One region of the Afifella aestuarii genome, then DNA from elsewhere that is predicted to be linked to it. Evidence: predicted binding sites of a transcription regulator. Region 1 holds the regulator's gene; the other holds the start of a gene.

The links. Region 1 encodes PhoB, which activates phosphate uptake and scavenging genes when phosphate is short. Its sites were predicted from a motif close to TGTCATNNANCTGTCAT; they were not measured.
Region 2: EO094_RS05040 (glycerophosphodiester phosphodiesterase family protein) is a predicted target of PhoB. The motif match lies at 2,453-2,469, and genes of this name have one in related genera.

What each region holds. Positions count from the first base shown of each region.
Region 1 is NZ_SAUF01000002.1:293,418-309,176, forward strand. It holds gene EO094_RS09835 (alginate O-acetyltransferase AlgX-related protein) at 1-936, shown strand, start outside; gene EO094_RS18455 (CAP domain-containing protein) at 1,029-1,514, shown strand; gene EO094_RS09845 (ABC transporter ATP-binding protein) at 2,331-3,974, shown strand; gene EO094_RS09850 (ABC transporter permease) at 3,971-5,110, shown strand; gene EO094_RS09855 (ABC transporter permease) at 5,145-6,113, shown strand; gene cdd (cytidine deaminase) at 6,115-6,504, shown strand; gene EO094_RS09865 (purine-nucleoside phosphorylase) at 6,504-7,310, shown strand; gene deoA (thymidine phosphorylase) at 7,307-8,623, shown strand; gene EO094_RS09875 (phosphopentomutase) at 8,623-9,843, shown strand; gene upp (uracil phosphoribosyltransferase) at 9,968-10,612, shown strand; gene phoB (phosphate regulon transcriptional regulator PhoB) at 10,870-11,565, opposite strand; gene phoU (phosphate signaling complex protein PhoU) at 11,583-12,269, opposite strand; gene pstB (phosphate ABC transporter ATP-binding protein PstB) at 12,290-13,036, opposite strand; gene pstA (phosphate ABC transporter permease PstA) at 13,145-14,515, opposite strand; gene pstC (phosphate ABC transporter permease subunit PstC) at 14,512-15,759, opposite strand, start outside.
Region 2 is NZ_SAUF01000001.1:1,087,210-1,102,968, forward strand. It holds gene ctaD (cytochrome c oxidase subunit I) at 1-1,477, shown strand, start outside; gene EO094_RS05030 (cytochrome c oxidase subunit 3) at 1,470-2,114, shown strand; gene EO094_RS05035 (cytochrome C oxidase subunit IV family protein) at 2,111-2,416, shown strand; gene EO094_RS05040 (glycerophosphodiester phosphodiesterase family protein) at 2,559-3,827, shown strand; gene phnF (phosphonate metabolism transcriptional regulator PhnF) at 3,865-4,614, opposite strand; gene phnG (phosphonate C-P lyase system protein PhnG) at 4,723-5,235, shown strand; gene phnH (phosphonate C-P lyase system protein PhnH) at 5,235-5,834, shown strand; gene EO094_RS05060 (carbon-phosphorus lyase complex subunit) at 5,834-6,946, shown strand; gene EO094_RS05065 (alpha-D-ribose 1-methylphosphonate 5-phosphate C-P-lyase PhnJ) at 6,943-7,827, shown strand; gene phnK (phosphonate C-P lyase system protein PhnK) at 7,836-8,612, shown strand; gene phnL (phosphonate C-P lyase system protein PhnL) at 8,616-9,320, shown strand; gene EO094_RS05080 (DapH/DapD/GlmU-related protein) at 9,317-9,940, shown strand; gene phnC (phosphonate ABC transporter ATP-binding protein) at 10,074-10,952, shown strand; gene phnD (phosphonate ABC transporter substrate-binding protein) at 11,009-12,016, shown strand; gene phnE (phosphonate ABC transporter, permease protein PhnE) at 12,080-12,889, shown strand; gene EO094_RS05100 (DUF1045 domain-containing protein) at 12,913-13,620, shown strand; gene EO094_RS05105 (alpha-D-ribose 1-methylphosphonate 5-triphosphate diphosphatase) at 13,617-14,756, shown strand; gene phnN (phosphonate metabolism protein/1,5-bisphosphokinase (PRPP-forming) PhnN) at 14,753-15,337, shown strand; gene EO094_RS05115 (ABC transporter substrate-binding protein) at 15,405-15,759, shown strand, end outside.

The DNA of each region.
Region 1 (15,759 bases):
ATGCGGGACGTTGATCCGGCAAAAGACCTCTATTTCGCCACCGACACGCATTGGAACGAACTCGGCCAGGCGGCGGCGATGCGGCAGCTGACGAAGGCGCTCTTCGGCACCGATCCGGGCCTTCCCGAAGCGGATCAGGCGGTTCCCGTGGCAAAACCCACGGATCTGCGCACCAGCATGCTGAGCCTGCCGGAGCTGGAGGTGGCGGACACTTTTCCCACCTATTGGGCCGGGCCGTTCACGCAGGCGGCGGGAGGCGGACTTGCGCATGCCCTCGTCCTCCACGATTCCTTCTATATCGCTGCGGCCGACAAGACCCGCATCCTGTTTCCGGGCGCGACGGATCTCGAAATCGACAAGATCGGCACGGACGGGGGCGAGACCGAGGCCCTGCTTGCGGCGTTGAGCCGGCGCCCGAGCCTCTTTCTCATCAATTCTGTGGAGCGGCGCTTTTTCCTGCGCGTCCGCGAGGGGCCGTTCAACTGGCAAAGCCCGATCGGCCAGGGTCTGCTGCGGGTGAACCAGGAGACGGCAAGGAGCTGCCGTTACGCGCCGCCCTCTGCGGTGAGGACGGACGGAACGGAGGCGGCATCCGGCGTCACGCGGCTTTCGGGAGGCGATCTTCGCATTTTGATGCCGGAGGGGAATGAGCCGCCATGCCTTCGCATCCGCTTCCGCACGAGCGCGGAGGGGCCGAGCCGCCTGTTTTTGCCGCCGCCGCGCGGGGCGGATCACCGGCCGGGGCTGTCCATCCCCTTCGAGGGGGCGGGATCCGGGCGGCTCGTCGAGATCGCTCTGCCGGCACGATATGCGGGCAAAGCCGTGCGGTTTCACCCGCCCGCGGGCGGCAGCGACGATCTGACGATCGCGCTCGGAACCCGGCCTCCCGACACGGAAGCCGGCGGCATGAAACGCGGTGTGGACGAAGGCCTTTGAGACTTGCCGAGAGGATGCGCGGCAGGCAGGTCGACGCATCGCGCGTTCTGCGAGATCATTGTCCCACCGCATCGTTTCTTCAGGGTCGTTCCATGCGCTTCGTGTTTCTTCTCACGCTTCTCCTCGCCGCCTGTGCCGGGCCATCCGAACAATTCGAGGCGCGCAATGTGCCGGTCGACGAGGCGGCGATGCGGGCGATGGTGACGGAGTATCGGGCGCGCCACGGGCTCGGGCCGGTCACCGTGTCGCCGCGGCTGAACGTGGTGGCCGAGCGCCAGGCGCTGGCGATGGCGCGGGAAAACGACATCAGCCATACCGTCGCCGGGAAACTGCCGAAGCGGGTGGCGGCCGTTGGCTATGATTGGGGCGCGATCGCGGAAAACCTCGGCGGCGGCTACAAGAGCGAGGCGGCGGCATTCCAGGGCTGGGTCGCCTCGCCGGGGCATGAGAAGAATTTGCGCAACGCCTATGTAACGGAGATCGGCTTCGCCGGCGCGGTGGCGCCTTCGGCGCGCTCCGGCGGGTTCTATGCGCTGATTTTGGGAACGGAACGGGGGCCTCGTCAGGCGATGCGGTAGGGGTTTCGTCGATCTCGCTTGGTCGCGGATCTCCCGCCGATACCACGAGCACCTTTCCTCGCCCCTCTGGGGAGAGGTGCCCGCGCAGCGGGCGGTGAGGGGTGGCGTTGCTGCGGGCTCTGAGGCGAATTGAGAGATCACCCCTCATCCGGCGCCTTTGGCGCCACCTTCTCCCCCCAAGGAACAGGGGCGGGGAGAAGAAGGCCCCATCGCTGGCGCCTGAGTGCATCGAGGTGTCACCCACATCCGACGCCTTCGACGCCACCTCCCCCCCCAGGAACACAGAGGGGGAAGAACACCCCATCGCTGGCGTCCGTGCTTGGAGATCGGCCGTGGCGGTCGAATACCTGACGTAGCGGCAGCCGAAAAACCTGACGCCGCGGCAGGGGAAAAAGCCGGGATTCGGGCGCTCGTGACGGATGATTTCGGCGTGCAAGCGGCGGCCGGGCGTGCCAGGATGGCCGAAAGCCGTCCCATCCGGCCATGTTCCGGCCTGCCACGCGTTTTGCCTTGCATGAATTTCAGAACGGACCGACCCGACACAGACGATCCGCAAGCAAAGGCCGCCCGGCCGAAAGGCGGGTATGAGGCCGCATCGGTTCGGATGAGCAAGGTTCGGGCCGGCAAGGTGCGGGCCGGCAGGGTTCGTGCAACGGGCGTTCGGGCGGGCAAGATTCGGGCAACGCGAGTTCGCGCGGGGGCGACCCTGGTGGCAAGAACCCGCGCAGCCAGGGCTTGCCCGGGCGGAGGTCCCAAGGGCAGAAAGCCGGCCGCCCATGAGGCGGCCCATACCGCGTCTGGGGGCGAGGGCCGATGATGTCCGGTGATGAGGTGCCGGGCCGGATGCCGGGCGAGCTCGACATGCAGGCGCCCGCGGCGATCGCGCTCTCCGGCATCAGCAAGAGTTTCGGCGCGGTCCAGGCCAACCGCAACATCGACCTCGTCGTCGAAGAAGGCACGATCCACGGCATCGTCGGAGAGAACGGGGCCGGCAAATCGACGCTGATGTCGATCCTCTACGGGTTTTACGAGGCCGATTCCGGCGACATTTTCGTGCGCGGCGAGAAGCGAAAAATCACCTCGCCGGACGATGCCATCAAGGCCGGCATCGGCATGGTGCATCAGCATTTCATGCTGGTCGACAATTTCACGGTTCTGGAAAACGTCATCCTCGGGGCGGAGGGCGGCACGCTTCTGAAGGCGGGGGTGAACCGGGCGCGGGCGGAATTGCAACGGCTCGAACGCGAATACGAGCTGCAGGTCGATCCCGATGCCGTCGTCGGCGATCTGCCGGTCGGGCTGCAGCAGCGCGTGGAAATCCTGAAGGCGCTGTTTCGCGGCGCCGATACGCTCATCCTGGACGAGCCGACGGGCGTTCTGACGCCGTCGGAGGCCGATCACCTCTTCCGCATCCTTCGCCAGCTGAAGAGCCAGGGAAAGACGGTGATTTTGATCACCCACAAGCTGCGCGAGATCATGGCGATCACGGACAATGTCTCGATCATGCGCCGCGGCGAGATCGTGGCGACGCTTGCGACCGCCGAGACGACGCCGGAACAGCTCGCCGAGCTGATGGTCGGTCGGCATGTGCTCTTGCGCGTGGAAAAGGGCGAGGCGGCGCCGGGGGCACCGCTGTTGACGGTGAAAAACCTCTCCGTCGTCGACGGCAACGGCGTGGCGCGGGTGTCGGACGTGTCGTTTGAGGTGCGCGCCGGTGAGATCGTCGGCATTGCCGGCGTCTCCGGCAACGGCCAGTCGGAGCTTCTGGAGGCGCTGTCGGGGATCCGCCCCGCGACGTCGGGCGAAATTCGTCTGGCCGACGGCGAGGATCTCGCCCGCCGCGCCGATCCGGCGATGCGCCGGCGTTCAAAGCTCGCGCATGTGCCGGAAGATCGCCACCGCATGGGCCTCGTCATGGGCTTTGAAGAAAACGAGAACGCCATCTTGGGCTATCACCGCGACAAGGCCTATGGGCGCGGCGCCTTTCTCGACCGAAGCGCGATCGAGGCGGAAGCGCGCGAGAAGATGCAGCAATACGACATCCGCCCGCCCGACCCGCGGCTGAAGACGGCGAATTTTTCCGGCGGCAACCAGCAGAAGATCGTGCTCGCCCGCGAGATGGAGCGCGACCCGGACGTGCTCCTCGTCGGCCAGCCGACCAGAGGCGTCGATATCGGCGCGATCGAGTTCATCCACCACCAGCTCGTGGCGATGCGGGACGCGGGCAAGGCGATCCTCCTCGTCTCCGTGGAGCTCGACGAGATCCGCGCGCTGTCGGACCGCATCCTCGTCATGTTCGCCGGCAAGATCGTCGGCGAGCGCGGGCCCCAGGCCTCGGAAGGCGAGCTCGGCCTGATGATGGCCGGCGTGACGCCGGAGGAGGGTGAAGGGGAGAGCGCTGAGGAAGCTCAAGCGGAGGGCGAAATGGGCCGCGCGAGCGCAGCGGAGCCAAAAGCATGAGCGCGCCGTTCGAAAAGCTGCCGACATGGGTCGAGGTCGGCGTCATCCCGCTCGTCAATGTCGTCGTGGCGTTCCTGGTCGCCGGCCTCGTCGTGCTCTTCATCGGCGAGAACCCGCTGGAAGCGGTAAAAATCCTGATCTGGGGGGCACTCGGCTTCGGCGAGGGCGTCGGCTTCACGCTCTTTTATACGACGAACTTCATCTTCACGGGGCTCGCGGTGGCCGTCGCCTTCCATGCCGGCCTTTTCAATATCGGCGGCGAGGGCCAGGCCTATCTGGGCGGCCTCGGCGTCGCCGTCGCGGCCTTGGCGCTCGACCGCTATGTGCCTTGGTGGGTGACACTGCCGGTCGCGACGGTCCTGGCCGCGCTCTTCGGCGCCGCCTGGGCGCTCATTCCGGCCTATCTGCAGGCAAAGCGCGGCAGCCACATCGTCATCACGACGATCATGTTCAATTTCATCGCCTCTTCGCTGATGGTCTGGCTCCTCGTCGACCATCTGTCGCCGGTCGGCTCCATGCAGCCGGAAACCCGCACCTTCGAGGCGGGTGGCACGCTGCCGGAGCTCGGCGGGCTCTTCCATCTCTTCGGCGCGGATATGGGGGCGGCGCCCGCCAATATCTCGATCTTCGTCGCGCTCGCGGCCTGCGTCTTCGTCTATTATTTCATCTGGCGCACGAAGATCGGCTACGAGATCCGCGCCACGGGCCTCAATCCGACGGCTGCCGTCTATGCCGGCATTTCGACGGTGAAGATCACCATCGTCACGATGCTCGTCTCCGGCGGGCTCGCCGGGCTGATGGCTTTGAACCCGGTGATGGGCGACCAGCAGCGGCTGCAGATCGATTTCGTTCAGGGCGCGGGCTTCGTCGGCATCGCGGTCGCTCTGATGGGCCGCGCGCATCCCGTCGGCGTGGTGCTCGCGGCATTTCTCTTCGGCATGCTCTATCAGGGCGGCGCGGAGCTCGCCTTCGACATGCCGACGATCTCGCGCGACATGATCGTCGTCATCCAGGCGCTCGTCATTCTCTTTGCCGGCGCGCTCGAACACATGTTCCGGCCAGGGATCGGGCGGGCGTTTGCGCTGATGTCGACGAGCCAACGCGAGCGCGTCGTGGCCGAGGAGGAGAGGTCGTGAGGCGGGGGAGAGTGCGAGCCGGAGGGAGACGAAGATGGATCTGACCACGATCGTCCTCATCCTGGATTCTTCGGTGCGGCTCGCAACGCCGCTGCTTCTCGCCTGTCTCGCCGGGCTTTATTCGGAACGTTCCGGCATTTTCGACATCGGCCTGGAAGGCAAGATGCTGGCCGGCGCCTTCTTTGCGGCGGCCGCCGCCTATTGGACGGGCTCCGCCTGGCTCGGGCTTCTCGCCGCAATCGCGGCCTCCATCGTGCTGGCGCTGGTGCATGGTTTTGCCTCCATCACCCAGCGCGGCAATCAGATCGTCTCGGGCGTCGCGATCAACTTTCTCGCGGCCGGCATGACGGCGCTTCTCGGTCAGGCCTGGTTTTCGCAGGGCGGGCGCACGCCGCAGCTCGGTGGCGATGCGCGCTTCGGCGCGATCACCCTGCCGGGGGCAGAGGCGCTGCGGGACGTGCCCGTCGTGGGCGAGATCTATTACGAGCTCATTTCCGGGCACAATCTCATCGTCTATGTCGCCTTCCTGATGGTGCCGCTCACCTGGTGGGTGCTGTTTCGCACCCGTTTCGGCCTGAGGCTGCGCGCCGTCGGGCAGAACCCGGCGGCGGTCGATACGGCGGGCGTCTCCGTCCCCTTCCTGCGCTACCGGGCCGTCATCATCTGCGGCATTCTGACGGGAATCGCCGGTGCCTATCTCGCGATCGCGCAATCGGCGGGCTTCATCGTCAACATGTCGGCCGGCAAGGGCTATATCGCGCTCGCCGCCTTAATCTTCGCAAAATGGCGCCCCTGGCCGGCCATGGGCGCCTGTTTCCTCTTTGGGTTTCTCGATGCCGTGTCGATCCGCCTGCAGGGCGCCAACGTGCCGGTGATCGGCGAGGTGCCGGTGCAGTTCATGCAGGCGCTCCCGTATATCTTGACCGTCATCCTGCTCGCAGGCTTCATCGGCCGCGCAGTGCCGCCGAAGGCCGGCGGCATCCCTTACGTGAAGGAGCGCTAGAATGGCGCGCGATCTTTTCGAGGCGGCGCGGAAGGCGATGCTGAACGCGCATGCCCCCTATTCGGATTTTCCCGTCGGAGCGGCGCTGCGCACCGCAAACGGCAAGATTTTCGTCGGCGCCAATGTGGAGAATGCGAGTTTTCCGGAAGGCTGGTGCGCGGAGACCTCGGCGATCGCGGCGATGGTCGCGGCCGGCGAACGGGAGATTGCCGAAATCGCCATTCTCGCCGCCAAGATGCCACGCATCACGCCCTGCGGCGGCTGCCGCCAGCGGCTGCGCGAATTCGGCACCGAAGAGACGCTCGTGCATCTCTGCGATGCGACGGGCCCCGTCGCCTATGCGTCGCTCGGCACGCTCCTGCCGCTCGCTTTCGATCTGGACGAGGAATGATGAGAGCCGAGACAACCGCAAAGACCATCGCCGACCGCGCCGGAATGGCGCCGAAGGCGGCGATCGTTCTGGGCTCCGGCCTGTCGGGCCTGACGGGCAAGCTCCAGGACGCCGTGGCGATCCCTTATGCGGAGCTCGACGGCTTTCCGCGGCCCTCCGTCTCCGGTCATGCCGGTGAGCTGGTGCTCGGGATTTTGGGGCGCACGCCGGTGGCGCTCATGGCCGGGCGCTCGCATTTTTATGAGCATGGCCGCGCCGACGTGATGCGCCCGGCGCTCGAGACGCTCAAAGCTCTCGGCGTCGAAACGCTGATTTTGACCAATGCCGCCGGCAGCCTGCGCGAGGACATGCCGCCTGGCTCGCTGATGCAGATCACCGACCATATCAGCCTTCTCGGCGCCAATCCCTTGATCTGCGAGGCCTCCGACGCGCGCTTCGTCGGCATGACGGAGGCCTATGACCGGGTGCTGATCGGCGATTTCCGGGTCGCGGCCGAGGAGGCGCGGCGCGAGATCGCCGAAGGGGTCTATATGTGGGTGAGCGGGCCGTCCTTCGAGACGCCGGCGGAAATCCGCGCCGCCCGCATTCTGGGTGCCGATGCGATCGGCATGTCGACCGTGCCGGAGGTCATCCTGGCGCGCTTTCTCGGGCTTCGCGTCGCGGCCTTTTCCGTCATCACCAATTATGCGGCCGGCATGACCGGGCGTGAGCTTTCGCATGAGGAGACGAAGACCGTGGCACCGCTCGGGGGAGAGAAGCTGGAGGCGATCTTGATGCGGCATTTCTCCGGGGAGGGGGCGAGATGAGTTTTCTGCCGCAGGAAATCATCCGCAACAAGCGCGACGGCACGGCGCTGAGCGCCGACGAGATCACGTTCTTCGTGCAAGGGCTGACGGACGGCAGCGTCACCGAAGGACAGGTGGCGGCGCTTGCCATGGCCGTTTTCTTCCGCGGCATGGACGAGGCGGAGATCGTAGCGCTGACGCAGGCGATGACGCGCTCCGGCGACGTTCTGACCTGGCCGGAGGCGGACGCGCCCATCCTCGACAAGCATTCGACCGGCGGTATCGGCGACAATGTCTCGTTGATGCTGGCCCCGATCGTGGCGGCCTGCGGCGGGCTGGTGCCGATGATTTCCGGGCGCGGGCTCGGCCATACCGGCGGCACGCTCGACAAGCTCGATTCCATTCCGGGTTATAAGACGCAGCCGGATCTTGCCACCTTCCGCAAGGTGGTGGCGGAGGCGGGCTGCGCCATCATCGGCCAGACCGGCGATCTCGCCCCGGCCGACAAGCGTTTTTATGGCATCCGCGACGTGACGGCGACGGTGGAATCGGTGCCGCTGATCACCGCCTCGATCCTGTCGAAGAAGCTCGCGGCCGGGCTTTCCGGCCTCGTCCTCGACGTGAAGACGGGCACCGGCGCCTTCATGGCCGATCCGGCCGATGCGCATCGTCTCGCCGAAAGCCTGGTGACGGTCGCAAAGGGCGCGGGCCTTCCCGCAGCCGCACTTATCACCGACATGAACGAGCCGCTCGCTTCGGCCGCCGGCAATGCGGTGGAGGTGCAGAATGCCGTCGATTTCCTGACCGGCCGGCATCGCGATCGGCGGCTCGAAAAGGTCACCATCGCGCTCGTCGGCGAGATGCTGAGGCTGGGCGGCCTTGCGCCCTCCGCGGAGGCTGGCGAGGAGATGGCGCGGGCGGCGCTTGCGAACGGCGCGGCGGCCGAGCGCTTCCAGAAGATGGTGAGCGCGCTCGGCGGACCCGCGGATTTCGTCGAAAACCCGGAAGGCCATCTGCCGAAAGCGCCGTTCACGCGCTCGGTCGGCTCCGCCAGTACGGGCTATGTGGAGGCGATCGACACACGCGCGATCGGCGTCGCCGTGGTGACACTCGGCGGCGGCCGGCGCCGGGCGGAAGATACGATCGATCATGCCGTCGGTGTGACGCAGCTTGCCGCGATCGGCGACGAGGTGGGCCCGGATCATCCGCTGGCCCTCGTTCATGCCCGCGACGAGGAGGCGTTCGCCGATGCCGCGCATGCGATCCGGCGAGCCTATCACATCGCCGAGACACCCGTTTCGGCCAATCCTCTGATTGTCGAAAGGCTGCAATGATGGCGCGCGGTTTCTTCCTGGTGATGGATTCCGTCGGCATCGGCGGGGCGAAGGACGCGGCGGAATTCGGCGACGAGGGCGCGAACACGCTCGGCCATATCGCCGAGCGCTGCGCCAACGGCGAGGCCGACCGCGCCGGGCTGCGGCAAGGCCCGCTCACCATCCCGAATATGAACCGGCTGGGCCTCGGCCGGGCGGCGGAGGCGGCGTCGGGCGCCTATCCGGCCGGTGTCGAGCGGGTTGCAGAACCCGAGGCGATCTGGGGCTTTGCCCGCGAACGCTCGCGCGGCAAGGACACGACGACGGGCCATTGGGAACTCGCCGGCTGCCCGTTGCGCGAGGCCTGGGGTTACTTTCCGACAAGCGAGCCGGCGTTTCCGGCGGAGTTGACGCAGGCGCTGATCGCCGAAGCGGGGCTGCCGGGCATTCTCGGCAACACGCATGCGTCGGGGACGGCGATCATTGCGGAGCTCGGCGAAGAGCATGTGAAGACCGGCAAGCCGATCTGCTACACCTCGGCCGACAGCGTCTTCCAGATCGCCGCGCATGAGGAGGCTTTCGGGCTCGAACGTCTCTATGAGACCTGCCGGATCGCGAGAAAGCTCTGCGACCCGTACCGCATCGGCCGGGTGATCGCCCGCCCCTTTACGGGCGACAGCGCGGAGACTTTCGCGCGCACCGGCAACCGGCGGGATTTCTCCGTGCCGCCGCCGGCGCGAACGCTCCTCGACGAGGCGAAGGAGGCGGGACGCGACGTCTGGGCGATTGGAAAAATCTCCGACATTTTTGCAGGTCACGGCGTGACGCACACGTTGAAGGCGCCGGAGAACGAGAGCCAGTTCGACAAGACGCTGGAGGCGGCGCGGGCGGCGAAGGACGGCGATCTCATCGTCACCAATTTCATCGATTTCGACCAGATCTTCGGCCATCGCCGCGATCCGGCCGGCTATGCGGCGGCGCTCGAAGCCTTCGATCGCCGCCTGCCGGAGCTCTTTGCGCTGTTGAAGCCGGGCGATCTCGTCATCCTGACGGCCGATCACGGCAACGACCCGACCTGGGTGGGCACCGACCACACACGTGAAACCGTGCCGGTTCTGGCCTTCGGTCCGGGCATCGAAGGGCGTCCGGCGGGCGAGCTTTCGACCTATGCCGATGTCGGCCAGACGCTGTCGGCACATCTTGCCCTGCCGCCTCTTGCCGCGGGCGCGAGCCTGATCTGAGGCGATTTCGCCGGTGAATATCGCCTTTCGGTTCAAGGCGGCGGGTTGACCTTGGTGCCGTGACCCATTTCACCCAGGGTGAGACAGAAGCCGCCGACGAACAAGAGACGAGAAGGAGAGGGGCGTGGACGCTTCAACGAGACGGGATGTGACCGTCGTCGATCATCCGATGGTGCAGCACAAGCTGACGATCATGCGCGACAAGGGCACGTCCACGGCGAGTTTCCGCCGCCTGTTGCGCGAGATTGCAGCACTTTTGACCTATGAGGCGACGCGCGACCTGGAATTGACGACGACGACCATCGAGACGCCGCTCGCCACGATGGAGGCGCCGACCCTGGCCGGCAAGAAGCTCGTCTTCGCCTCCATCCTGCGCGCCGGCAACGGCCTTCTGGAAGGCATGCTCGATCTGGTGCCGGCGGCCCGCGTCGCCCATGTCGGGCTCTACCGCGATCCGGAGACGCTGCAGCCGGTGGAATATTACTTCAAGGCGCCGGAAGATCTGCACGAACGCGTCGTCATCGCCGTCGATCCGATGCTGGCGACGTCAAATTCCGCAATCGCCGCGATCCAGCGCCTGAAAGAGCGCGGGGCGAAGGACATCCGCTTCGTCTGCCTGCTCGCCGCGCCCGAAGGCGTGGAACGCTTCCGTGCCGCCCATCCGGACGTGCCGGTGGTGACGGCCGCGATCGACAGCCATCTGAACGAGCACGGCTATATTCTGCCGGGCCTCGGCGATGCCGGCGACCGCATGTACGGGACGAAATAGGGTTTTTCGGCGAGTTGCCTGCTGGACGCTCTTCCCCTCGACTTGAGGATGACGAGCGCATCTGACGCAAGGGCGTTGCAGCGGGCGCCTCTCCCCAGAGGGGAGAGGAAGGGAGCCTGCCGCAGGCCCTGTTCTTCAGTTGCAGCGATGAGGGAGGGGACGCGCTTCCTGGCCGACGTCGGAGCGAAGCCACACGGGAACGAAGAAGCTCTCGCCTCCTCATCACCGCAGATCCCGGCGGGACTGTCCCGAAAAAATCAGGTCGTGACGAACTGTTCGTTGAGGGCGTAGCCGGCGCCGCGGACGGTGCGGATCGGGTCGCGCATGCGGCCGCGGTTGATCGCCTTTCTGAGGCGGCCGACATGCACATCGACGGTGCGTTCGTCGACATAGACGTCGCGGCCCCAGACGCCGTTCAAGAGCTGCTCGCGGGTGAAGACGCGTCCCGGGCTGCGCATCAGGAATTCCAGAAGCCGGAATTCCGTCGGGCCGAGATGGATCTCGCGGCCCCCGCGGAAGACGCGGAAGGTGCCGCGGTCGAGTTCGAGATCGCCGGCGGCGAGCTTGTCGGCGACCATTTCCGGACGCGTGCGGCGCAGGAGCGCCTTCACGCGGGCCATCAGCTCCGGCACCGAGAAGGGTTTGACGACATAATCGTCGGCGCCGGTGGCGAGCCCGCGGATGCGCTCGTCTTCCTCGCCGCGCGCCGTCAGCATGATGACGGGGAGTTTTGCGGTCGCCTCGCGCATTCGAACGCGTCGGCAGAGTTCGATGCCGGAAAGGCCCGGCAGCATCCAATCGAGGACCAGGAGGTCGGGCGCCTCTTCCAGAAGGCGCAATTCCGCATCGTCGCCGCGCCCGACCGTGTCGACGGAATAGCCTTCCGCCTCCAGGTTGTAGCGCAGAAGCAGCGTCAGCGGTTCTTCATCCTCGACGACGAGAATCCGGGGCACCTGCATGGCTCACTCCGTCAACCCGCGGACGGCGCAGTCGCCGCGCGTTCCATCTGCTTGCCGGTGACGAGATAGGTGATCGTCTCGGCGATATTGGTGGCGTGGTCGCCGATGCGCTCGATGTTCTTGGCGCAGAAGAGAAGATGCGTGCACATGCCGATATTGCGCGGATCTTCCATCATGTAGGTGAGCATCTCGCGAAACAGCGACACATACATGGCGTCGATCTCGTCGTCGGAGCGCCACACCGAGATCGCCTTCTGCACGTCGCGCGAGCCATAGGCGTCGAGCACGTCCTTGAGCTGGCGCAGGCCGAGGCTGGCGAGATGTTCGACACCGCGGCGAAGCTGGTGGTTCATCCGCTGGTCTTCGATGGCGAGCGCGCGCTTGGCGATGTTCTTGCCGAGGTCGCCGACGCGTTCCAGATCGTGCGAGATGCGGATCGCGGCGACGGTTTCGCGCAGATCCTGAGCCATCGGCTGGCGCTTGGCGATGACGAGGATCGCCCGCTCTTCGATCTGGTAGTGCATCTGGTTGATCTGGCGGTCGCCGAGGATGACGTCCTGGGCGAGCTGCGCATTGGTGCTCAACAGCGCATTCACCGCCTCGTCGAGCTGCTGTTCGACGAGACCGCCCATTTCGGCGATGGAGCGGGCGAGTTCCCGCAATTCCTCGTCATAGGAGGTGACGATATGTTCAGACACGGGGCTCACTCCTCTCCCGATTAGCCGAAGCGGCCTGTGATGTAGTCCTGGGTGCGCTTGTCGGTGGGGTTGGTGAACATCATGTCCGTCGGCCCCTCCTCGACGAGATAACCCAGATGGAACATGGCCGTGCGCTGCGAGACGCGCGCCGCCTGCTGCATCGAATGCGTGACGATGACGATCGTATAGTTCTCGCGCAGTTCGTCGATCAGCTCTTCCACCTTGGCGGTGGCGATGGGGTCGAGTGCCGAGCACGGCTCGTCCATCAGGATGACTTCCGGGTTCACGGCGATCGCGCGGGCGATGCAAAGGCGCTGCTGCTGGCCGCCGGAGAGGCCGGTGCCGGGTTCGTCGAGCCGGTCCTTGACCTCGTTGAAGAGGCCGGCGCGCTGCAGGCTGGTGGCGACGATCTCTTCGAGGTCGCGCTTGCCGGAGGCGAGGCCGTGAATGCGCGGCCCGTAGGCGACGTTCTCGTAGATCGATTTCGGAAACGGGTTGGGCTTCTGGAAGACCATGCCGACCCGGGCCCTGAGCTCCACGACGTCGAGCGATTTGTCGTAGATGTTCTCGCCGTCGAGCGTGATGTGGCCGGAGACGCGCGCGATGTCGATCGTGTCGTTCATCCGGTTGAGGCATCTGAGGAAGGTGGATTTTCCGCAGCCGGACGGGCCGATCAGCGAGATCACCTGATTTTCCGGCACGTCGAGATCGACGTCGAACAGGGCCTGCTTTTCGGCGTAATGGACGGACACTTTCTCGGCGCGCATTTTCGGCACGGCGGCACTCTCCTGCGGCACTTCGGGCGGCGCTTTCGTCGCCGTGGCTTTGGCCGCGCTCGGGCTGTGGCTGATATCGTTCATGGCGAATTCTCCCAGTTACCAGCGCCGCTCGATGCGCTGGCGCAGCAGGATCGCGATCGCATTGAGGCTGATCATCAGACCAAGCAAGACGATGATGGCGGCATTTGTGCGGGCTTCGAAGAAATTGAAGTTCTCGTTGCCCTGCCAGAGATAGATCTGCACGGGCAGGGCCGTCGCCTGATCCATCGGGCTCGCCGGCACGCTGGCCACAAAGGCGTTCATGCCGATGAGAAGGAGCGGCGCGGTCTCGCCGAGCGCCTGGGCGACGCCGATAATGGTGGCCGTCAGAATGCCCGGAATGGCGAGCGGCAGGACATGGTGGAAGACCATCTGCGTTCGCGAGGCGCCGAGCCCGAGCGCCGCCTCGCGGATCGACGGCGGGATGGCGCGCAAGGTGCCGCGCGTGGCGATGATGATTGTCGGCAGCGTCATCAAGGTGAGGACGAGACCGCCGACGAGCGGCGCCGACAGGGGCAGATGCATCCAGTTGATGAAGATCGAGGCGCCGAGGAGGCCGAAGACGATCGACGGCACGGCGGCGAGGTTGTTGATGTTGACCTCGATGAAATCGGTGAAGCGGTTCGTCGGCGCGAATTCTTCCAGATAGATGGCGCTGGCGACGCCGATCGGGACCGCGAGCATGATGACGACGAGCATCATGTAGAGCGAGCCCATGAAGGCGCCGGCAAGACCGGCCGAGGCCGGCGAGGACCGCGAATCGACGTTGAAGAAGATGCCGGAATTGAAGCTCTGCGTGATGACACCCTTTTCCGCGAGCGCATCGGCGATTTCCTGCTCGCCGGGGGATAGCTGCTGACGGCTTTGTCCGAGCGAGCGGTCGATATTGCCTTTGAGCCAATTGTCGACATTGGCGTCGGCGAGAAGATCGACGTCGATCGTCTGGCCGATGAGGCTCGGATCTTCGAGCACCATGTCGCGCAAGGCATAGCGCTCGCCGCTTGCCACGATGCCGACGATGTCACGAGTCTTGGCGTCGGCGAGATCGGGCGGCAGGACGCCGCGCACGGCGCTTTCCAGGATCTTGTTCCAGCTGACGCGGGCGAGGTCGCGCCGCCAGTCGGTCAGCTCGGCCTCGAATTCGGCCGGGTTCTGATCCGCCTTCTGGACCGGCGGCTGCCCGACGTCGATGACATCGGCATTGAGCGAAATCTGAAGATGCAGGGTCGACTGCCAGAAGGCCGGAACGCCCTTGAAGAGGACGGAGCCGAAGAGCACCGCCACCATGGCTAGGGCGGCAAAGATCGCGGCAAGGCCGAGCACCTGAAAACGGCGCTCCTGCGCATGACGGCGCTTGAGGCTGGCCCGGACGGCGTTGAGTTGGCTGTCGACGGGCGCCGAAGCGGACACGGTGTCGGTCGCGCTCATTCGTACTGCTCCCGGTATTTGCGGACGATGTAGAGCGCCACGACGTTGAGGCCGAGCGTCATGATGAAAAGCGTGAGGCCGAGGGCGAAGGCAACGAGCGATTGCGGGCTGGCGAAATCGGTGTCGCCGGTCAGCTGATTGACGATCGAGACGGTGACACTGGTGCTCGGCTCGAACGGGTTGAAGCGCAGCACCGGCGAATTGCCGGCGGCGAGCACCACGATCATGGTTTCGCCGATGGCGCGGCTGACGGCGAGCAGAAAGGCGCCGACGATGCCGGGGAGCGCCGCCGGCAGGATGACGCGCTTGATCGTCTCAGAGCGGGTGGCGCCGAGCCCGAGCGAGCCATCGCGCATGGAGGCGGGGACCTGCGTGATGATGTCGTCGGACAAGGAGGAGATGAACGGAATGATCATCACGCCCATGACGGCGCCGGCGGTGAAGGCGCTGGTGGCGCTGATGTCGAGGCCGACGGCGGCCCCCATATCGGCGAAGAACGGACCCGCGACGGTGAGGGCGAAGACGCCGTAGACGATCGTCGGGATGCCGGCGAGGATTTCGATGATCGGCTTGGCGATGTTGCGCAGATGCGAGGAGGCGTATTCGGCCATGTAGATCGCCGTCATCAGCCCGATCGGCAGCGCGACGAGGATGGCGATGGCGCTGATCATCAAGGTGCCGACGAGGAGCGGCAGGAGACCGAAATCGCCCTGGCCGGCGCCGACGGAGGAAAAGCGCGGGTTCCAGACCGTGCCGAAGAAGAAATCGAGCGGATTGACGAAGCCGAAGAAGCGCACCGCCTCGCCGAGAAGCGAGGCGACGATGCCGACGGTCGTCATGATGGCGACGGCGGAGCACAAAAGCAGGAGGATGCGGATGACGCGTTCCACCTCGTTACGGGCGCGCAGCCGCGGCGTGATGCGGCGCAAAGTGTAGACGAGGCCGGCGACCGCCGATGACGCCGCGAGCGCGATGAGCGCGAAATTCCAGATCGCGTGATAGGTGCCGAGCCGGGTCGCCGCGACGTTCTCATAGGGCTTGGCTTCGCCGACGATGCCGAAGCCAGTGGCGATCTGGTGGATGCGCTGCATGACGCCGCGCAATTCGTGGGCCGGCAGCTCGCGCACTTCCGGCGGCAGGGCGGACATAATCACGTAGCGGGTGATGACGGGTTCAAAAAGTCCGAAAACGATGATCACCGCGAGAGCGGGAATGGCGCACCAGATGGCGACGAGGAGGCCGTG
Region 2 (15,759 bases), on a different contig from region 1:
CGCAGCGACGCTTATCCGCTTGGAGCTTCTGACGCCGGCCGGCGATCTCGTCGCCGACGACACCTACAACAAGCTCTTTACCCTGCACGGGATCACCATGATCTGGTTCTTCCTCGTGCCGGTGATCCCGACGACGCTCGGCAATTTCCTCGTGCCCTTGATGCTCGGCGCGCGTGATCTCGCCTTTCCGCGCCTCAATCTCTTTTCCTGGTATCTCAATATCGGCGGCGGTGTTCTGGCGCTTGCAGCCATCATCCTCGGCGGTGTCGATACCGGCTGGACCTTCTATACTCCGTTCTCGAGCTTCTATTCCAATTCCTATGTCTCGATCGCCGCTATCGGGGTCTTCCTGACCGGCTTTTCCTCGATCGCGACCGGGCTCAATTTCATCGTCACAACGCATACGATGCGCTGCCCGGGGCTCACCTGGTTCCGTCTGCCGCTCTTCATCTGGGCGAATTATGCAACGAGCCTGATCATGCTGTTGGCGACGCCGGTTCTCGCCATGGCGCTTCTGCTGATCGTGGCGGAACGCTGGTTCGGGCTTGCCATCTTCGATCCGACGCGGGGTGGCGATCCGCTCCTCTTCCAGCATCTCTTCTGGTTCTATTCACATCCGGCCGTCTACATCATGATCCTGCCGGGCATGGGCGTCGTCTCGGAGATCATCACCTGCTTCGCGCGGCGCCGGGTCTTCGGCTACACGGCGATGGTCTTCGCGATCCTCGCGATCGCCGTCATCGGCTTCTTCGTCTGGGGCCACCACATGTTCGTTTCGGGCCAGTCGTCCTATGCGAACCTCGTCTTCTCGTTCCTCTCCTTCATGGTGGCGGTGCCCTCGGCGATCAAAGTCTTCAACTGGACCGCGACCTTGTTCCGCGGTCGCATCACCTTTGAGGCGCCGATGCTCTATGCGCTCGGCTTCGTCGGCCTCTTCACCATGGGCGGGCTGACCGGGCTCTTTCTCGCCTCCGTGCCGATCGATCTCCATGTGCACGACACCTACTTCGTCGTGGCCCACTTCCACTACATCATGGTGGGGGGGATGGTTTCGGCCTTCTTCGGAGGCTTGCATTTCTGGTGGCCGAAGATCACCGGCCGGCTTTATCCGGAACGCTGGGCGCAGGCGGCGGCGATCATGATGTTCGTCGGCTTCAACACCACTTTCTTCCCGCAATACATTCTCGGCTATCTCGGTATGCCGCGGCGCTACCATGCCTATGCGCCGGAGTTTCAGATGTTCCACGTCGCCTCGACGCTCGGCGCCGTGCTTCTGGCCGTCGCCTATCTGATGCCGCTCTTTTATCTCGGCTGGTCGCTTTTCTTCGGGCGCGTTGCCTCGGCCAATCCCTGGGAGGCGACTGGGCTCGAATGGACGACGGCTTCTCCGCCGCCCCAGCACAATTTCTTTTCGACGCCGGTCGTCCGCGAGGATCCCTACAATTACCACCCTGAGGGGACACCGAAGGATGCGTGAGATCAGCCCCTTCGCTGGGATAGTCCCCGAACAGTTCGACGACCGCGGCCAGCAGCGGCAGGCGGCCGAGTTCGGCATGTGGATCTTCCTCGGCACCGAGGTCTTGTTCTTCGGCGCGATCTTTCTCGGCTATACGCTTTATCGCATGGCCTATCCGGCCGCGTTCGAGGAGGCCGGACGCGAGACTCTCGTCCTCATCGGCAGTGCCAATACCGCCATTCTCCTGATTTCGAGCCTGACGGCGGCGCTTGCCGTGAAGGCCGCGGAATTCGGCAGTTCGCGCCTCGTCGTCAGGCTGATTGCGGCGACGATTGCGCTCGGCCTCCTCTTTCTGGCGCTCAAGGGCTACGAATACCACCACGACATCAAGAGCCATTTCGTGCCCGGTGATCCGCTCTTCCGCCTGTCGGAACACGCGGTGATCTTCGTGTCGTTTTACTGGGCGATGACCGGTATCCACGCCATCCATATGGCGATCGGGCTTGGTGCCTGGGCGGTCGTCGCAATCCTCGTCCGTCGCGGGCGCGTCGTGCCCGACAAGACCAACACGATCGAGGTCGTGGGGCTCTACTGGCACTTCGTCGACACGATCTGGATCTTTCTTTACCCACTTCTCTATCTCGTGGGGCGATCATGACGGCGTCGGAGCCAAAAGAGCGGCGTGAGCCTGATCTTCGGCAGCTTCTCTTCCCGGAGTTTTCCGTCTGGGCGGCGCTGATGGTGCTCTTCCTCGCCTCCTGGTGGGTCGCCTATTGGCCGATCGGCATCTGGAAGGTGGTCGTCAATCTTGCGGTCGCCGTCGTGATGGCGGGCCTTTCCTCAGTGGTCTTTATGCATCTGGCGCGATCCGGGGCGCTGTTGCGCCTTGCCGCGGGCGCTTCCGGGCTGTGGCTCACCGCGCTCTTCGTCCTGACCTTCAGCGATTATCTCACCCGCTGACGCCGGGCCCCTTCTTCCTGCGATGCTTCATCTTCCCGTCATCCGCGCGACATTCCGTGTTTGCGCCGTGCGTCTATGCGAGGCTTCGGCCTTGTGCCGTCCGTTGCGCTATCGCGTTCTGCCATCGAGGAAGGTTTAGCCCATGAAGCACGTTCTCGTACGTTCGGCCTTTGCCGCCGGCACCCTTTTGGGTGCGGCCTGCGGCTTTGCAGCCGATGCGCTCGCCCAGGATTCCCTCCCGCAGGATAACCGTCCGCAGGCGCAGCTCGGCCCGCGGCCCTTCTATCTCGTCAACGACATGGACGAGGGCGAGCTCAAGGATGCGCTCAAGGCCTGCGAGACCGGACCGTTCTATCGCACGGCGTTTTCCATCGGCCATCGCGGCGCGCCGATGCAGTTTCCAGAACACACCCGCCAGTCCTATCAGGCGGCGGCCGTGATGGGGGCCGGCATCATCGAATGTGACGTCGCCTTCACCAAGGATCGCGAGCTCGTCTGCCGGCATTCACAATGCGATCTCGCCACGACGACCGATATTCTCGCCCACGACGATCTCGCCGCGAAATGCACGACCCCGTTCAGCCCGGCCTCCGGCGACAAGAAGGCGGAGGTGAAATGCTGCACGTCGGATCTGACACTTGCGGAGTTCAAGTCGCTCAAGGGCAAAATGGATGCGGGCAATCCGGATGCGACGAGCGTTGCCGAATTCATGGATGCGACGCCATCCTGGCGCACCGACCTCTACGCCACGAACGGCGAGTTGATGTCCCACAAGGAATCGATCGCGCTCTTCAAGGATCTCGGGGTGAAGTTCACGCCCGAGCTCAAGGCGCCGAGCGTGGAGATGCCGTTCGAAGGCGATTACACCCAGGACGATTACGCGCAGCAGATGATCGACGAATACGAGGAGGCGGGCGTCGATCCGAGCGACGTCTATCCGCAATCCTTTCAGCTCCGCGATATTCTCTACTGGATCAAGAACGATCCGGAGTTCGGCAAACAGGGTGTCTTCCTCGATGATCGTGACGAGACGCTCGAAGGCTTCGATGCCAACAATCCGGAGACGTTCGAGCCGTCCATGCAGGAGCTTGCCGACGAGGGCGTGAAGATCATCGCGCCGCCGAGCCATATGCTCCTCACCCTCGACGAGGCGGGAGAGATCGTGCCGTCCGCCTATGCGAAGGCTGCGAAGGAGGCGGGTCTCCAGATCATCACCTGGTCGCTCGAGCGCTCCGGCACGCTGACCGATGGTGGCGGCTACTACTATCAATCGGTCAAGGATGCGATCTCGCATCCGGGCGACGAATACGAGGTGATCGACGTGCTCGCCAAGGATGTCGGCGTTATCGGCATGTTCTCCGACTGGCCGGCGACCGTCACCTATTATGCCAATTGCATGGATCTGAAGTAGCCCCCCAACCTCGGGGGCGAACACGGAAAGGGCGCCGTCAGAGGCGCCCTTTGTCGTTGCCGTCCTCTTCGATGACGATTTCCATGCGCTCCGCCGCAAAGCTCGTCAGCGACAGATGCAGGGGCGAGCCGTCCGGTTCGACATTGAGCGATTCCGTTACGAGGACGGTCGCCCCGCGCGGCAGAGCGAGTTTCTCGTTTTCGGCGGGCTCTGCAGATCGCGCACGCACCTTGGTCCAGCGGCGGACATAATCTTCGACCCCGTGATGGGCGAGTGCCCGGGTGATCGATCCGGTCTCGGCGTAGATCGGCACGAGATCGGGAAACCGTTCGGCGGAAAACCAGCTCCTTGCCGTTGAGATCGGTACTCCATCGGCGACGCTCAGGGTTTCGAGGGTGATGAGCGGCGTGCCCTGCGCGAGCTTCAGATGGTCGGCGAGCCAGACGGGTGCGGGCTCGATGCGGCTTGCGATCAGGCGGCCGCCGGGTGCGCGCGCCTGACGGCTGACGATTTCCGAAAAGCGCGTGCGCCGCGAAATCGGATAGGCGAGACGCTCCGAGGTGACGAAGGTGCCGCGGCCCTGGTCGGAGCGCACCAACCCTTCCGCAGCAAGAGCCGAGAGCGCGCGGCGCAGCGTGTGGCGGTTGACGCCAAAACGCTCCGACAAGGCGCTTTCGGAGGGCAGGGCCGTGTCGGCCGGCCAGCGGCCCGACAGTACCTCGCCGCGCAACAGATCGGCGATCTGGCGCCACAACGAGACGCCGGCTCCGCGATGCACATTCTCCATCGTCGTTTTTGTCCCCCGAGCGTCGGACCGTCATCGTTGTGTCAAGCTTGTCTGCCTATTGTATGCTTGTATATAACAATAGACAAGTTCGAAGCTCGAGGTTCCGAAATGGCAGACACCGCCAGCGCAACTCGCGACCGGAACGCGGCCGCGCCCGAGGACTCGGACCTCGCGACGGAAACACTCGAGCGGCGCCGGGAGGTGCTTTCCGTCCTCGTGCGTGCCCGTGCTGATGAGCTCGCCGGGGCTTTGAGAGCGCTTAGCCCTTCGCCGGAATTCGAGGTGCTGCGCGCTCCGGAATTTGGTCTCGCCATGACGCGCGGGCGCATCGGCGGTGGTGGCGCTCCCTTCAATCTCGGCGAGGTGACGGTGACGCGGACGGTGGTTCGGCTTGCAAGCGGCGAGGTGGGCTACGGCCATATTCTCGGGCGCGACCGCGAGCGGGCGCATCTCGTCGCCGTCTTTGACGCGCTTTGGCAAAACGAGGCGACGCGCGCCTTCGTGGAAGATCGCGTGGTGGCTCCGGTCGCGGCACGAACCACCGAGGAGGACGGTCAGGTGCGCGTGAAAACAGCGGCGACCCGGGTGAATTTCTTCACCATGGTGCGGGGAGAAGACTGATGGCAGACGCGCTTGGCGGTGGTTTCAAGGATCCGGTCTTCTCTTCGCAGGCGGTGTTTCGGCGGCTGCTCGATGCTCTGTCGCGACCTGGCCGTGTCGTCGACATGCCTCGGCTTGTGGCGCCTCCGCCTCCCTTAAAGCCGGCGGCGGCCGCCGTTCTCGCAGCCCTTGCCGATGCGGATACGCCGGTCTTTCTCGACAAGGCGTTGAACGCCAGCGGCGAGGTGCGTGGATGGGTCGGCTTTCACATCGGCGCGCCAATCGTGGTGGTGCCGGCGCGGGCATCGTTTGCCGTGATCGCCGATCCGGCCGCGATGCCGCCGCTGTCGGAGTTTGGCCTCGGCACAGAGCAATATCCCGATCGCTCGACAACGCTCGTCGTGCAGGTCGCGGGTTTTTCCCGCGGACTTAATCTCTGGCTCTCCGGCCCCGGCATCGAAGACGTGGCGGGCGTGCAGGTCGAAGGCCTTCCGGCAAGGCTCGTCGAAGAGTTCCGCGCCAACCGGACGCTCTTTCCTCGCGGCGTCGATCTCGTGCTTGCCGCCCCCTCGGCGATCCTCGGGCTGCCGCGCTCAACCCGTATCATGGGAGAGGCCTGATGTATGTCGCGGTAAAGGGCGGCGAGGCGGCGATCGCCAATGCGCATCGTCTCTTGGCCGAGAAGCGGCGCGGCGACAGGAACGTCCCGTCGCTGACGGTCACGCAGATCCTGGAGCAGCTGTCGCTCGCCGTGGACCGGGTGATGAGCGAGGGCTCGCTCTATGATCGCCGGCTTGCGGCGCTCGCGATCAAGCAGGCGCGGGGCGATCTCGTCGAAGCGATCTTTCTTGTCCGCGCCTATCGCACGACTTTGCCGCGCTTCGGCGCGTCTCGGCCGATCGAAACGGGGGGGATGCTCGTCGAGCGGCGCATCTCGGCGACCTTCAAGGATCTGCCGGGCGGGCAGCTTCTCGGACCGACCTTCGACTACACGCATCGGCTTCTCGATCCGGCCCTTGAGGAGGACGACGCGGTGGAGGCGGCGGCGAGCACCGAGGATCCGGGAACGGAGGCGATGCCGCGCGTCACCGACCTCCTCGGTCAGGCCGGGCTGATCGAGCCTGATCCGGAGGGCGAAGACGAGCCTGCCGATCTCACGCGCGAGCCCTTGTCGTTTCCGGCCGGCCGCGATCTCCGCCTGCAGGCGCTTGCCCGCGGTGATGAAGGTTTTCTCCTGGCGCTCGGCTATTCGACACAGCGGGGCTTTGCCCGCTCGCACCCTTTCGCTGCCGAAATCCGCATGGGTGAGGTCGATGTCGAGATCGAGGTGCCGGGTCTCGATTTTCCGGTCCCTCTCGGGTGCATCAAGGTGACGGAGTGCCAGATGGTCAATCAGTTCAAGGGCAGTGCTGAAGCGCCGCCGCAATTCACCCGCGGCTACGGCCTCGTCTTCGGACATGCGGAGCGCAAGGCGATGGCGATGGCGCTTTGCGACCGGGCGCTTCGGGCGCGCGAACTCGGCGAAGATCAGACGGCGGCGGCGCAGGACGAGGAATTCGTGCTGTCGCATGCCGACAATGTCCAGGCGACAGGCTTCGTGGAACATCTGAAGCTGCCGCATTACGTCGACTTCCAGGCCGAACTGGAGCTGATCCGGCGGCTGCGAGCGGAGTTTGAAGCCGGTCGTGGCCCGGCCAAAGACGGGCAGGAAGATCAGGAGGCTGCGGAATGAACGCCACGGCTGAAACGCCCTACAACTTCGCTTATCTCGACGAGCAGACGAAAAGGATGATCCGCCGCGCCATTCTGAAGGCGGTGGCGATCCCGGGCTATCAGGTGCCGTTTGCGAGCCGCGAAATGCCGATGCCCTACGGCTGGGGCACGGGCGGAGTGCAGGTGACGGCCTCGGTCCTCGGCCCCGACGATGTCTTGAAAGTCATCGATCAGGGCGCCGACGACACCACCAACGCCGTCTCCATCCGCGCCTTTTTCGCCAAGGTCGCGGGCGTCGCCACCACCACACACACGGCCGATGCGACCATCATCCAGACCCGCCACCGCGTTCCTGAAACGCCGCTCGAAGCCGGGCAGATCCTCGTTTTCCAGGTGCCGATCCCGGAACCGTTGCGCTTTCTCGAACCCCGCGAGACGGAAACGCGCGTCATGCATGCGCTGGAAGAATACGGCCTCATGCACGTCAAGCTCTACGAGGACATAGCCCGCCACGGCCATATCGCCACGACCTATGCCTATCCGGTGAAGGTGGAGGATCGCTACGTCATGGACCCGTCGCCCATTCCGAAATTCGATAATCCCAAACTGACGAATTCACCGGCCCTGCAGCTCTACGGCGCCGGGCGGGAGAAGCGCATCTATGCGATCCCGCCCTTCACGCAGGTCGAAAGCCTCGATTTCGAGGACCACCCCTTCGAGGTGCAGCATTTCTCCGAGCCCTGCGGACTGTGCGGTGCGGAGGGCGTCTATCTCGACGAGGTGATTTTGGACGACAAAGGCGGGCGCATGTTCGTCTGCTCCGACACCGACTTCTGTGAGGGACGGCGGGAGGAAGGGCATCGGGGTCACCTCGCTGCGGCCATGGAGGAGGGCGCATGAGCGTGCTGTTGGATGATGCGCCGCTTCTTTCCGTCGATGGGCTGACGCGGTTTTATGGGCCGCGCATCGGCTGCCGCGACGTCTCCTTCGACCTTTATCCGGGCGAGGTGCTCGCCGTCGTCGGCGAATCCGGCTCCGGCAAGACAACATTGTTGAACTGTGTCTCCGGCCGGATGCCGCTCTCATCGGGCACCGTCTCCTACCGCATGCGCGACGGTGTGGTGCGCGATCTTGCTGCGCTCGGCGAGGCGGAGCGGCGCTTTCTGATGCGCACCGATTGGGGCTTCGTGCACCAGAACCCGGCCGACGGGCTCAGGATGAACGTCTCGGCGGGTGCCAATGTCGGCGAGCGGCTGATGGCGATCGGCGACCGGCATTACGGCAAGATCCGCGGTTCGGCGCTCTCCTGGCTTGAGCGTGTGGAGGTGCCCGCCGACCGCATCGACGACGATCCGCGCGGCTTTTCTGGCGGCATGCGCCAGCGCCTGCAGATCGCCCGCAACCTTGTGACCGCGCCCCGCCTCGTCTTCATGGACGAGCCGACGGGTGGGCTCGACGTCTCCGTGCAGGCGCGTCTTCTCGATCTTATCCGTGCGCTCGTCGCCGATCTCGGCATGGCGGCGCTCGTCGTCACGCACGACCTCGCCGTCGCCCGGCTCCTCTCCCACCGTATCATGGTGATGAAGGCGGGGGAGGTGGTCGAGGAGGGGCTGACGGACCGTGTCCTCGACGATCCGCATGCGCCCTATACGCAGCTTCTCGTCTCTTCGATCCTGCAGGTGTGAGCGATGCAGCCCCGTCTTGAACTCGCCGATGTCGCCAAGAGCTTCACCATGCATCTGCGTGGTGGCATCCACATTCCGGTCGTCGAAAACGTCTCCTTCACGCTCATGCCCGGCGAATGCGTCGTGCTCGGCGGGCCGTCCGGTGCCGGCAAGAGCTCGATCCTCAAGATGATCTATGGCAATTATTCAACCGATCGCGGCGCGATCCGTGTCGCGGGCAAGGGGGATGTGATCGATATCGCCACGGCCGATCCGCGGCGTGTGCTGGAGGTTCGTCGCGACACGCTTGGCTATGTCAGCCAATTCCTGCGCGTCGTGCCGCGCGTCGCCTCGCGCGATCTCGTCGCCGAGCCGCTCGTGGAGCGGGGCTGTTCCCGCGAGGAGGCGCTCGCCAAGGCCGACGCGCTTCTTGCCCGCCTCAACCTGCCGGAACGGCTCTGGCACCTGCCGCCCGCCACCTTTTCCGGCGGTGAGCAGCAGCGCGTGAACATCGCCCGCGGCTTCATCGCCGGCCATCCGCTCCTGCTTCTCGACGAGCCGACGGCCTCGCTCGATGCCAAAAACCGGGATGTGGTGATTGCCTTGATCGAAGAGGGAAAAGCTGCGGGCCGCAGCTTCCTCGGGATCTTTCATGACGCGGAGATGCGCGCCGCCGTGGCCGACCGAGAGGTCGATGTGACCGCGTTTGCCCCGAAAGCCGCTGCATGACGAAGCTTTCAGAGACGCCGCTCGTTGCGCCGGACGCGGTGGTGACCGACAGCCGGCTCGGGCGCTATACGGCGATCGGTGCGCGCACGCAGTTCCAGAACTCGTCCCTTGGCGATTATTCCTACATCACCGAGGACGGCAACGTGGCGCGCGCGACGATCGGCAAGTTCTGCTCAATTGCCCAGAACGTGCGGATCAACGCCTCCAACCATCCGATGTGGCGGGCGGGCCAGCACCATTTCACTTATCGCTCGAACGACTACTTCGACGATGCGGAAGCCGATGAGGGGCTTTTCGCCTGGCGCGAGGCGAACGCCGTCACGATCGGCAACGATGTCTGGATCGGCCACGGCGCAATCCTCTTGCCGGGCGTGACGGTCGGCGATGGGGCGGTCGTTGCGGCCGGCGCTGTCGTCTCCCGTTCTGTCGGCGCCTACGAGATCACCGGTGGCGTGCCGGCGCGGGTCATCAAGCGGCGATTTCCCGAGGAGGTTGCGGCCCGCCTTCAGACGCTCTGCTGGTGGGACTGGCCGCATGCCTGCCTTCGCGCGGCGCTGGCGGATTTCCGGGCGCTTTCGGTCGAGGAGTTTCTCGCAAAGTACGAAGAAAAGGCCGTCTGATCAGTTGCTTGGGAGACCTCTCCCGAGGCTTTTCCGGCGACTTCGAAATGTCATGAAAGCGAAATCGAAGCGATAAGGTCGGCTGTTAGGGAACGGTTATCGATAAGCCCGGCAGGCCGGGCAGGTGAGGCCGATGCCCGTAACCGCTCCTTCGAATGTTCCTGCAGTTCGTGTCGAAAAGCTGTCGAAGCGCTATGGCAAGACGCTCGCCTTGCGCAATGTCAGTGTCGATGTCGCGCCGGGCGAGATGGTGGCGCTGATCGGCGCCTCCGGCTCCGGCAAATCGACGCTCATCCGCCATATCGCCGGTCTGGAGCGCGGCAGCGGCGATGAATGCCGCGTGACGGTGCTCGACCGCATCATGCAGGTGGACGGCCGTCTGTCGCACGATGCGCGCCGCATCCGGCGTGAGATCGGCGTCATCTTTCAGCAGTTCAATCTGGTCGGGCGCCTGTCGGTCCTGACCAATGTGCTCGTCGGCTGCCTCGGCAGCGTGCCGTCCTGGCGTGGAACGCTCGGCCTTTTCACGCGGGGCGAGCAGGAGAAGGCGATGCAGGCGCTTTCCCGTGTCGGCATTGCCGAGACGGTGCGGCAACGCTCGTCGACGCTCTCCGGCGGGCAGCAGCAGCGTGCGGCGATCGCGCGCGCGCTCGTACAGGGGGCCAAGGTCATCCTTGCCGACGAGCCAATCGCCTCGCTCGACCCGTCATCCGCACGGCGGGTGATGGAGGCGCTCGGCGAGATCAACCGTGCGGACGGCATCACCGTCATCGTCTCCCTGCATCAGGTGGAATATGCGCGCCTTTATTGTCCGCGCACCCTGGCTTTGCGCGATGGCGAGGTCGCTTTCGACGGCCCCTCCGCAGCCCTGACCGACAATTTCCTGCGCGAAATTTACGGCGATGCGAGCGAGGAGCTCGTGCTTCCGGGCGCGCCGGCCGAGCAGCCGCAGCCAGTGAAACGCCCCGAGCCCGCCGTCGCCAAGATGGCCCGCCAATTGGCCGTGACTTGATCCGCCACGAGGCGGTGAACTCCCGCCCCCGCGGCGGAGCAATCGAGGAGTGAGACATGAACCGACTGACGAAAGGTATTGCCGCCGCCGCCCTCCTGGCTGCGTTCGGCACCTCCGGCGCCTTTGCGCAGGATCAGCAGGAACTGAACTTCGGCATCATCTCGACGGAATCGAGCCAGAACCTGAAGACGGTCTGGGATCCGTTCCTTGAGCAGATGTCCGAGCAGACGGGCCTCAAGGTGAACGCCTTCTTCGCCTCCGATTACGCCGGCGTCATCGAAGGCATGCGTTTCGGCAAGGTCGATGTCGCCTGGTACGGCAACAAGTCCGCGATGGAGGCCGTCGATCGCGCCAATGGCGAGATCTTCGCGCAGACCGTCGATGTGGAAGGCAATCCCGGCTACTGGTCGGTGCTGATCACGCAGGCCGACAACGACAAGATCAATTCGCTCGACGACGTCTTGAAATGCGACAAGTCGCTGGATTTCGGCATCGGCGATCCGAACTCCACCTCCGGCTTCCTCGTGCCGACCACGTTCATCTTCGCCAAGAACAGCGTGACGCCGCAGGATTGCTTCAAGACGGTGCGCAACGCCAATCATGAGGCGAACGCGATGGCGACGGCCAACGGTCAGGTCGACGTCGCCGCCAACAACACGGAAAATCTCCGCCGCCTGGAAGTGACGGCGCCTGAAGCGCGCAAGAAGATCAAGGTCATCTGGCAGTCGCCGCTGATCCCGTCCGACCCGCTCGTCTGGCGCAAGGATCTCGACGAGGAGACCAAGCGCAAAGTCTACACCTTCATCATGAGCTACGGCCGCCTCGGCACGCCCGAAGAGGTCGCCGGAGCGCGTGAAGTCCTCGAGGGTCTCGGCTGGGCGCCGTTCAAGCCGTCTTCCGATGCGCAGCTCTATCCGATCCGCATCATGGAAATCACCAAGCAGGAAGCGAAGATCGAAGCGGCCGACACGATGTCGGATGATGAGAAGAAGAGCGAACTCGAAAAGCTCGATTCCGAGAAGGCCGAGATCGAAAAGCTGATGGACAAGGTCCCGCAGGCCTGAGGCTGAAACCTTTGTTGATCTGGCGCCGGACCCTGGGTCCGGCGCTTTTCACTGGAGAGACGAATGGCGATAGCCACACAGGCTGAGAAGACGGTCTCGGTCCCCCCGCGCAGTTTCACCGACCGGCTCTACAGCTATCTCGTCTGGGGCGGCATCGCGCTGGTGCTGATCTGGAGCTGGGGGCCGGCCGAGATGGTGCGCTTCCTCAACCTCTTCACCGATGCCGGCAATATGGCCGACTACGCGGGCGGCTTTCTCTCACCGAACTTCCGTGACTGGCATTATTACGTCGAGGAGATGATCCTCACCGTGCAGATCGCTGTCTGGGGCACGGTGCTGGCGATCGTCTTCGGCATTCCCTTCGCACTTCTGTCGTCCTCGAACATCGCGCCGATCTGGATCGTGCAGCCGGTGCGCCGTCTGATGGATGCGACCCGTGCGATCAACGAGCTCGTCTTCGCCGTCCTCTTCGTCACAGCGGTCGGGCTCGGCCCCTTTGCCGGGGTGATGGCGCTTTTCGTGCATAATACAGGTATTATCGCGAAGCTCTTCTCAGAGGCCGTGGAGGCGATCGATCCAAGGCCTGTCGAAGGCATCCGCGCCACCGGCGCGACACGCCTGCAGGAGATCGTCTTCGGCGTTGTTCCGCAAGTCGCCCCTTTGTGGATTTCGTTTTCGCTCTATCGCTTCGAGACGAATGTGCGCCAGGCGACGGTTCTCGGCATCGTCGGCGCGGGTGGTATCGGGCAGGTGCTGTTTGAATCGATCCGCTCTTTCCTCTACGCCGAGACAGCGGCGATCATCCTGATCGTCATCGTCACCGTCTCCATCGTGGACATCCTTTCGGCACAATTGCGCAAAGTGGTGATCTGAGGAGACACCAACGAAAGATCCCCATGCGCGTCGCCATCTATTTCACTCCAGCCGTTGACCATCCGATCACCCAGGCCGCCAATGACTGGATCGGCCGTGATCTTTCCGATGGTCCGGTCCAGCAAAAGGCTGTGGGTGCCTTGAGTGCCGAGGAAGTGCGCGCCATCACCGAGGCGCCGCGGCGTTACGGCTTCCACGCCACGTTGAAGCCGCCGTTCGCCCTCGTCGACGGCGCGTCGGAGGAGGATGTGGATCAGGCGTTGCGCAACTTCTGCGCTGAGCATGGTGTCATCGAACTCGGGCCGCTCGAGATCCGCGCCATCGGGCCCTTCTTTGCGCTCGTGCCGCAGAATGACGTGCCCGAGGTTCGGGCGCTCGCGGACGCGGCGGTGGAGGCGTTTGAGCCGTTTCGCGCGCCCCTGAGCGATGAAGATCGTGCACGCCGCAGGCCGGAGGAGCTCACCGAACGCCAGCGCGACTATCTCGATCGCTGGGGCTATCCTTATGTCTTCGATGAATTCCGCTTCCACATGACACTGACTGGCCCGGTCTCAGGCGAGCGACGCTCGATCGTCGAGGGTGCGCTTCACCAGCATTTCGGTTCCGTCATCGAAACCTCGCTCGCGCTCGACGGCGTCTCGCTTCTCACCGAGCCGGAGCGTGGAGCCTTTTTTCAAGTTCACGCCCGCTGCAATCTGCGCGGGCCCAGCGAAAGAAAACCCAACACATGAGCGAAATCGTTTTTCGCAACGCCCGCATGGTCCTTGCCGATTCGGTTGAATGCGGCGATCTCGTGGTCGCCGGAGAGATGATCCGCGAGGTCGCCGATCCTGGGACCGGGTCGGGTGGTATCGATCTTGAGGGTGACTGGCTGCTGCCGGGGCTTGTGGAGCTCCACACCGATCATCTCGAGGGCCATTTCGCACCGCGTCCTGGTGTCCGGTGGAATCCGGCCGTTGCCGTGCAGGCGCATGATGCACAGGTCGCGACCTCCGGCATCACGACGGTGCTGGATGCGCTTCGGGTCGGCGCCGACGAGGATGCGCGCGTGCAGGTCCAGGAAATGCGCGGGCTCGCCGATGCGATCGAGGAGAGCCAGGACAAGGGCCGGCTCAGAGCCGAGCATTTCGTGCATCTCAGATGCGAAGTCTCTGCTTCCGACGTGATGGACGGTTTCGCGCTTTTCGAGAACGATCCACGGCTCAAGCTCGTCTCGCTGATGGATCACACGCCCGGACAGCGGCAGTTTGCGAGCTTCGACGCTTACAAGATCTATTATCAGGGCAAGACGGGTATGGACGACGAAGCTTTTCAGAGCTTCGTCGATCGCCGAATGGCGGAGGGGGGACGCTGGTCTGCCCAACACCGCAAGCTCATTTCCGATCTCTGTCGTGAGCGCGGTATCCGGCTGGCAAGCCATGACGATGCGACTGAGGCCCATGTCGCCGAGGCTATCGAGTTCGGTGTGCATGTGGCGGAGTTTCCGACGACCGTCGCGGCGGCTCGCGCTTCCAAAGAGGCGGGTATGCAGGTTTTGATGGGGGCGCCCAACATCGTGCGCGGCGGTTCGCATTCCGGCAATGTCGCCGCAGCCGAACTCGCCGCGGAGAACCTCCTCGACGTGCTTTCTTCGGATTACGTGCCTTTCAGCCTCATCCAGGCGGTGTTCGCGATATCGGAGATCGTCGAGGGTGTGGATCTGCCGCAAGCCGTCGCCATGGTCTCGGCCAATCCGGCAAAAGCGGTCGGGCTCGGCGACCGCGGCGTGATTGCGCCCGGCAAGCGCGCCGATTTCGTTCAGGTGCGTTTCGACGACGGCGTGCCTGTGGTGCGGTCGGTCTGGCGCCAGGGGCGTCGCGTCGCGTGAATGATCCACAGCCTTTTCGCACCGGCACCTTGGTGCTGGTCGTCGGTCCGAGCGGGGCCGGCAAGGACAGTCTGATCGACTATGCGCGGCAGAGGCTTTTGGATGTGCCTTACGTGGTTTTCCCGCGTCGCACGGTGACGCGGAGCGAAAGTGATTTCGAAGACAATCTCACCATGAGCGAAACGGAGTTTGATGACGCGGCGGCGGCGGGGGCCTTCGCTCTCTCCTGGGAGGCGCATGGGCTCGCCTATGGCATCCCGAAGGCGATCGAGGCGGATCTCGCCGGCGGGTCCTCGGTCGTCGTCAACGTCTCGCGCATGGCGATTGAGCCGGCGCGCGCGAAATACCGGCCATTGCGCGTCGTCGTGGTGAGTGCACGTCGGGATGTTCTTTTTGAAAGGCTCAATGCGCGCGGGCGCGAGAGCTCGGAGGAAATCGCGCGCCGTCTCGATCGGGCCGATCTCGTCTCGGTCACCGGCAAGGACGTCACCGTCATCGACAATTCAGGCCCGATCGATGTGGCGGGGGAGGCGTTTGTGTCGCTCTTGCAAGGCTGTATCCGAGGCAGGCAAGAGCGTTAGACAAGTGTCACATGGCTCTGTTAGCCGGTGGCGGATTCTCCGCCTCTACCTCAAAAGGACGTCCAACATGATGAAGCCAATCCTCGGGCTTGTGGCTGCGGCCTTTGCCCTCGGCATGGCCGGCAGCGCTGCCGCAGAGCCCTCGGGCACGCTCACCGTCTACACCTCGCAGCCGAGCGAGCAGATGCAGAGCGTGATTGCGGCGTTCAACAAGGATTATCCGGACGTTCAGGTAGAGCTCTTCCGCTCCGGGACGACCGAGGTGATGAACAAGCTGCTCGCGGAGTTTGCCGCAGGTTCCTCGCCCGCCGATGTTGTGCTCATCGCCGATGCCGTCGCCATGACGCAGCTCAAAAATGACGGTCGGCTGATGACCTATGACGATGCGCCGATCGCCGATATTCCCGACGCGCTCATCGATC